One region of the Streptomyces sp. NPDC059909 genome, then DNA from elsewhere that is predicted to be linked to it. Evidence: riboswitches for the same ligand, from Rfam matches in the RefSeq annotation. Region 1 holds a riboswitch; each other region holds the start of a gene.
What was found. A riboswitch is a leader RNA that binds a small molecule or an ion and turns the genes downstream of it on or off. The one in region 1 is predicted to bind thiamine pyrophosphate.
Positions count from the first base shown of each region.

Region 1 (2,255 bases):
CCGATGAAGAGCGAGCCGAGCAGCCCGATCAGCAGCAGCGAGATGAGCGTCCCGAGCACCGCGACCGAGGTACGGGCCGACAGGCCATGGCACATGTAGAGCGCGATCAGCATGATCGCACTCGCCCCGACCACCGCCACGATCAGGGGATTCGAGCCCTGCAGGATCGCGGGGAGAATGAACAGCGTCAGGATGGCGAAGCTGATGGCGAGCGCGATCAGGGCCGCCACCCCGCGCATCCGTCCCACCACGACGACCACGAGCGCGAAGATCCCTGCGAGCAGTGCCATCGGGAACTGCCGGTCCACATCGGCGACCGAGTACTGGAGATCGCGCGGGGCGTCGGGCGCGTACGCCACCACCACGCCCTGCCCCTGGTGCAGTTGCCGAGGAGCGTCCGGCTGCACGATCTCGATGAACGTACGGCCCTTGTTCTCACCGGTCGTGACCTCGACCGTCGCTCTCGCGCACGTTCCTTGCTGGGAACTGACCGCTTCGCGTCCTTCGGGGGTCGAGGTGTCGCCGGTCGGCGGCACCTGCGCGGCGTTCACGTCCTTGCAGTCGACCTGCTCGACCTTCACCACCCGCCCGTCCTCGGTCTGCCGGTCGAAACCGACTCCGGTGCGCTCGTGGCCCGGGACGCCGCCCGGCCAGAGCACCACGAGTCCGGCCAGAACCGCGGTGGCGAAAGGAATCAGCACCGCGGCGATGACCCGCCGGAGGTGCCTCGAAACGGGCTCGGCAGGCCCGTGGCTGTGCGTGTGGCCATGGGCGTGATCGGCCGCCTTGCCGTTCGCGGGGCCGTGGGGTTCGGGCGTCTGCTGCGAGGAAGTCACCGCCCGATCATCGCAAGAACGGCAAGGGCCCACTGTTCAGCACGCCCGATGGGGCGCTAGCGTGGTGACACCTTTGCACACGCGGGAGCTCGGAGCACCGGGCTGAGAGGGCGCTGACCTCCGTAGATCCGTACGGGACAGCTGCGCCGACCGCCGAACCTGTTACCGGGTAATGCCGGCGTAGGGAGTAGGTCACGATGACCATTGAGGACACACGCACGCCTGCCTCCGGCTCGAACGAGGGCGAGAACGAGGGCGGGAAGTCCATCGGCTGGCACAAGGGATACGTCGAGGGCTCCCGCCCCGACATCCGGGTGCCGGTCCGCCAAGTGCACCTCACCAACGGCAAGGACGTGACCCTGTACGACACGTCCGGGCCGTACACCGACCCACAGGTCGAGACCGACGTCCGCCGCGGACTGCCGCCGCTGCGGGAGAACTGGATCATCGGTCGCGGCGACACCGAGGAGTACGCCGGCCGTCCCGTCCGCCCCGAGGACGACGGGATCAAGCACACCTCGCCCCGCGGCGGGCTCCGCAACCTCGACGCCGTCTTCCCCGGCCGCCCGCGCCAGCCCCGCCGGGGCCGCGGCGGCCAGGCGGTGACGCAGCTCGCGTACGCCCGCCGTGGCGAGATCACACCGGAGATGGAGTACGTGGCGATCCGGGAGAACGTCTCCCCCGAGGTCGTGCGCGAGGAGATCGCCGCCGGCCGCGCGGTCCTGCCGGCGAACGTCAACCATCCAGAGATCGAGCCGATGATCATCGGCAAGCGGTTCCTGGTGAAGGTCAACGCCAACATCGGCAACTCCGCTGTGACCTCCTCCATCGAGGAGGAGGTGGAGAAGATGACCTGGGCGACCCGCTGGGGCGCCGACACGGTCATGGACCTCTCCACCGGCCGCAACATCCACACCACCCGCGAGTGGGTGCTGCGCAACTCCCCCGTGCCCATCGGCACCGTGCCGCTCTACCAGGCGCTCGAGAAGGTCGACGGCAAGGCCGAGGAGCTGACCTGGGAGATCTACAAGGACACCGTCATCGAGCAGGCCGAGCAGGGCGTCGACTACATGACGGTCCACGCGGGCGTGCTGCTGCGGTACGTGCCGCTCACGGCCCGCCGCAAGACCGGCATTGTCTCGCGCGGCGGCTCGATCATGGCCGCCTGGTGCCTCGCGCACCACAAGGAGTCGTTCCTGTACGAGAACTTCGAGGAGCTCTGCGAGATCCTCGCGGCGTACGACGTCACGTACTCGCTCGGCGACGGCCTGCGGCCCGGGTCGATCGCGGACGCCAACGACGAGGCGCAGTTCGCCGAGTTGAGGACCCTCGGGGAACTCAACACGATCGCCAAGCGTCACAACGTACAGACGATGATCGAGGGCCCGGGACACGTCCCGATGCACAAGATCAAGGAGA
Region 1 is NZ_JBHWKX010000001.1:120,721-122,975, reverse strand. It holds gene ACFV9O_RS00595 (YibE/F family protein) at 1-836, opposite strand, end outside; TPP riboswitch at 908-1,040, shown strand; gene thiC (phosphomethylpyrimidine synthase ThiC) at 1,034-2,255, shown strand, end outside.

Region 2 (2,255 bases), on a different contig from region 1:
GCACATCTCCTGTGACGAGGACACGACCCGCAAGACGCTGTGGCGGCTGCACGACGGGACGCTCGTCGAGTCGGTCCTGATGCGCTACCCGGACCGGGTGACGATGTGCATCTCCTCGCAGGCCGGCTGTGGCATGAACTGCCCGTTCTGCGCCACCGGTCAGGCGGGGCTGGACCGCAATCTCTCGACCGCCGAGATCGTGCACCAGATCGTGGACGGCATGCGGGCCCTGCGCGACGGGGAGGTCCCCGGCGGACCCGCCCGGCTCAGCAACATCGTCTTCATGGGCATGGGTGAGCCGCTCGCCAACTACAAGCGGGTCGTCGGCGCCATCCGCCGGCTCACCGACCCCGAGCCGGACGGCCTCGGCATCTCGCAGCGCGGGATCACCGTCTCGACCGTGGGTCTGGTCCCGGCGATGCACCGGTTCGCCGACGAGGGCTTCAAGTGCCGTCTCGCCGTCTCCCTGCACGCCCCGGACGACGAGCTGCGCGACACCCTCGTGCCGGTGAACACGCGCTGGAAGGTGCGGGAGGTGCTGGACGCCGCCTGGGAGTACGCGGAGAAGTCCGGCCGGCGGATCTCCATCGAGTACGCCCTGATCCGCGACATCAACGACCAGGCGTGGCGCGGTGACCTGCTCGGCCGGCTCCTCAAGGGCAAGCGGGTGCACGTCAACCTCATCCCGCTCAACCCGACGCCGGGATCGAAGTGGACGGCCTCCCGCCCGGAGGACGAGAAGGCGTTCGTCGAGGCGATCGCCGCCCACGGAGTGCCCGTGACCGTTCGGGACACACGCGGTCAGGAGATCGACGGAGCATGCGGACAGCTCGCGGCTTCCGAGCGCTGACCCCCGTGTAACCTGGGCTCGAACATTTGCATATTCCGACAGGGGAGCGCCACAGCGCTGAGAGTGCGGTGACCGTCAGACCGCAGACCCTCTGAACCTCGCCCCGGTCATTCGGGGTAGGAAGTTCGGACGAGACTCAAGCTGTTGCGCCCTGCCCGGCTCCCGTTCACGGGACCCGGGCAGGGCCGCGTCTCTTCCTGGTCACCCCCAGGAGGACATGTCAGTGAGCACCACCAAGAAGATCACGGTCACGGCCGTGGCCGCCGCGCTCGGCATCAGCACGCTCGCGGCCTGCGGCGGGGAGTCGACGGACGCGTCGTCCGGCTCGGACTCCGGCAAGGCGTCGAAGACCGTGACGCTCGTCAGCCACGACTCGTTCAACGCCACCCCGGCGGTGCTCGAGGAGTTCACCCGGCAGACCGGGTACACGGTCAAGGTGCTGAAGAGCGGTGACGCCGTCGAAGCCCTCAACAAGGAGGTCCTCACCAAGGGCTCCCCGCAGGGCGACGTGTTCTTCGGCGTCGACAACACCACCCTCTCGCGGGCCCTCGACAACGGCCTCTTCACGCCGTACGAGGCCAAGGGCCTGGACCGGGTCCCCGCTGCCGTCCAGCTCGACAAGGACGAACACCGGGTCACGCCGGTCGACACCGGCGACATCTGCGTCAACTACGACAAGGCGTACTTCGCCGACAAGAAGCTCGCCCCGCCGCAGACCCTCGACGACCTGGCGAAGCCGGTCTACAAGAACCTCCTGGTGGTCGAGAACGCCGAGCGCTCGTCACCCGGTCTCGGCTTCCTCCTCGGCACGGCCGCCGCGTACGGCGACGAGGGCTGGCAGGACTACTGGAAGAAGCTGAAGACGAACGGCGTGAAGGTCGTCGACAGCTGGGAACTCGCCTACAACCAGGAGTTCTCGGGCTCCGCGGGCGGCAAGGAGGCCAAGGGCGACCGGCCGCTCGTCGTCTCGTACGCCTCCAGCCCGCCGGTCGAGGTGCTTTACGCCAAGCCGCAGCCCAAGGAGGCGCCGACCGGTGTCGCCACCGGCACCTGCTTCCGCCAGACCGAGGCCGCGGGCCTGCTGAAGGGTGCGAAGAACGAGGCGGGCGGCAAGGCCCTGCTGGACTTCCTGATCAGCAAGAAGTTCCAGGAGGACATGCCGCTCAACATGTTCGTGAACCCGGTGGTGAACGAAGCCGAGGTGCCCGAGCTCTTCACCGAGTTCGGTGCCGTGGTCGACAAGCCGCAGACCATGGAGCCGAAGAAGATCGCCGACAACCGTGACCAGTGGATCCAGTCGTGGTCCTCGCTCGTCCTGAAGTAACCAGGCGTTCCGACCCGGACAGGCGTCCCGAAGCACGCAGCACACTCCGCGGGAACGCGGCGCGGCTCGCCCTGATGGCCG
Region 2 is NZ_JBHWKX010000003.1:239,792-242,046, forward strand. It holds gene rlmN (23S rRNA (adenine(2503)-C(2))-methyltransferase RlmN) at 1-850, shown strand, start outside; TPP riboswitch at 881-991, shown strand; gene ACFV9O_RS04795 (thiamine ABC transporter substrate binding subunit) at 1,074-2,174, shown strand; gene ACFV9O_RS04800 (ABC transporter permease) at 2,249-2,255, shown strand, end outside.
Region 2: it holds a riboswitch for thiamine pyrophosphate, as region 1 does, so the genes downstream of both, ACFV9O_RS04795 (thiamine ABC transporter substrate binding subunit) here and thiC (phosphomethylpyrimidine synthase ThiC) in region 1, are expected to answer to the same signal.

Region 3 (2,255 bases), on a different contig from region 1:
GCGTCGTCGAGCGTGCGCAGCAGATGGACGCCCGGGACTCCCTCGATGCCGGGCAGCGTGATGGGCTCGGCGCCGGTGGCGATGACGAGGGTGTCGTACGGAACGGGCCCCGCCGGGGTGTCGAGCTCATGGGCGCCGGGGCGCAGGCCGCCGACCTCGCGGCCGAGCTGGAGGTCGATCCGGAGCGCGTCGAAGTCGACGTCTAGGGCGGAGCCCTCCGCCTTGCCGAGCAGGACGGCCTTGGAGAGCGGAGGGCGGTCGTACGGCTGGTGCGGCTCGGCGCCGATGAGGGTGATGGTGCCGGAGAAGCCCCGCTCGCGCAGGGCCACGGCGGTCTGGACGCCGGCCATGCCGGCCCCGACGATGACGACACGACGGCTCTGCGTTACCTGCTCGCTCACCCGGCCACCCTAACCATCTGGCGGATCGTCAGGAAGACTGCTGCTCCACCACGCTCGTGCCACTGCCTTCCTGGGACTCCCATTCCCAGGTCTCGTCCAGCCGCACCCGCCCGTCGGGCAGCTCGGTGACGGTGGAGACACAGTGCCCGGACGATGTCGTTCCGTCCTGCTTCAGCTGGACGTAGCGGAAGTCCAGCCGGTCGCCCTCGCGCGTGCCGACGAGATGGCCGCGGACCACGTCACCGCCCGCGTAGTCGGCCCAGATCCGGCCCTCCTCCTCGTGGTACGTGAACCGGGTCCGCGTACCGACCTGGCCCGGCGCCTGGTCGGCGACCGGGGAGAGGATGAGTCCGTCGAGCGAGCGGGCCACGGTGCGGGCTCCCTTACTGCGAGTTGGGGGCGGGGGTTAGGCTGGCCACCGTACTGCTACTCGCGGGAGCCCGGACGCACCGGGCTGAGAGGGAGGCTGAGGCGGCCTCCGACCGTACGAACCTGATCCGGGTCATGCCGGCGAAGGGAGGGTCTGGACGCCATGCATCCGCGTACGCGGCATTCACGTACGGCGCATTCACCGACAGGGCATTCACCGACAACGGCGGACGTCCTCGTCATCGGGGGCGGGATCATCGGCCTCGCAACCGCCTGGCGGGCGGCACAGCGTGGGCTGAGCACCGCGCTCGCCGACCCCGAACCGGGCGGCGGGGCCGCCCAGGTGGCGGCGGGCATGCTCGCGGCCGTCACGGAGCTCCACTACGGCGAGGAGACGCTCCTCGGCCTCAACCTGGCGTCCGCGCGGCGCTATCCCGACTTCGTCGCGGAGCTGGAGGAGGCGAGCGGACAGGACACCGGATATCGCCGGTGCGGGACGCTCGCCGTCGCGCTCGACGCGGACGACCGGGCGTATCTGCGCGAACTGCACGCGCTGCAGGGCCGCTCCGGGCTGGAGTCGCAGTGGCTGACCGGCCGGGAGTGCCGGCGTCTGGAGCCGATGCTCGCACCCGGCGTGCGCGGCGGGCTGCGGGTGGACGGCGACCACCAGATCGATCCGCGGCGACTGGCGAAGGCCCTGGTCGTGGCGTGCGAGCGGGTGGGCGTGACCTTCCTCCGCGAGCGGGCCGAGCGGCTGTCGGTGGTACGGGACCGGGCGGCCGGTGCCGTGCTCGACGGGGGCCGCGAAGTGGCCGCGGAACAGGTCGTGCTGGCCGCGGGCAGTCTGAGCGGCCGGCTGGGCGGCGTACCGGAGGAGGTGCTGCCGCCGGTCCGGCCGGTGAAGGGGCAGGTGCTGCGGCTGACCGTGCCGCGTCCGTACGCGCCGTTCCTGTCGCGGACGGTACGGGCCGTGGTGCGCGGCAGCCATGTCTATCTCGTACCGCGCGAGAACGGCGAGCTGGTGGTGGGCGCGACGAGCGAGGAGCTCGGCTGGGACACGACGGTCACGGCGGGCGGGGTGTACGAGCTGCTGCGCGACGCGCACGAGCTGGTCCCGGGCATCACCGAACTGCCGCTCACCGAGACGCGCGCGGGCCTGCGGCCGGGTTCGCCGGACAACGCGCCGCTGCTCGGACCGACGGAACTGCCCGGGCTGCTGCTGGCGACCGGGCACTACCGCAACGGCGTGCTGCTCACGCCGGTCACGGGCGAGGTGATGGCACACGCGCTGGTCACCGGGGAACTGCCGGAAGAAGCACGCCCCTTCACCCCTCGCCGCTTTTCTCCCGTACGTCAGGAGTTGTCCGCATGACCGGGTCCACGACCGTGTCCGTGAACGGAGAGCCGCGGGACATCGCGGCAGGGACCACGCTGGGTGCGCTGGTCGCGACGCTGACGGCGGCGCCGTCCGGGGTCGCGGCGGCC
Region 3 is NZ_JBHWKX010000026.1:12,556-14,810, forward strand. It holds gene ACFV9O_RS19150 (NAD(P)/FAD-dependent oxidoreductase) at 1-401, opposite strand, end outside; gene ACFV9O_RS19155 (hypothetical protein) at 430-771, opposite strand; TPP riboswitch at 824-937, shown strand; gene thiO (glycine oxidase ThiO) at 934-2,142, shown strand; gene thiS (sulfur carrier protein ThiS) at 2,139-2,255, shown strand, end outside.
Region 3: it holds a riboswitch for thiamine pyrophosphate, as region 1 does, so the genes downstream of both, thiO (glycine oxidase ThiO) here and thiC (phosphomethylpyrimidine synthase ThiC) in region 1, are expected to answer to the same signal.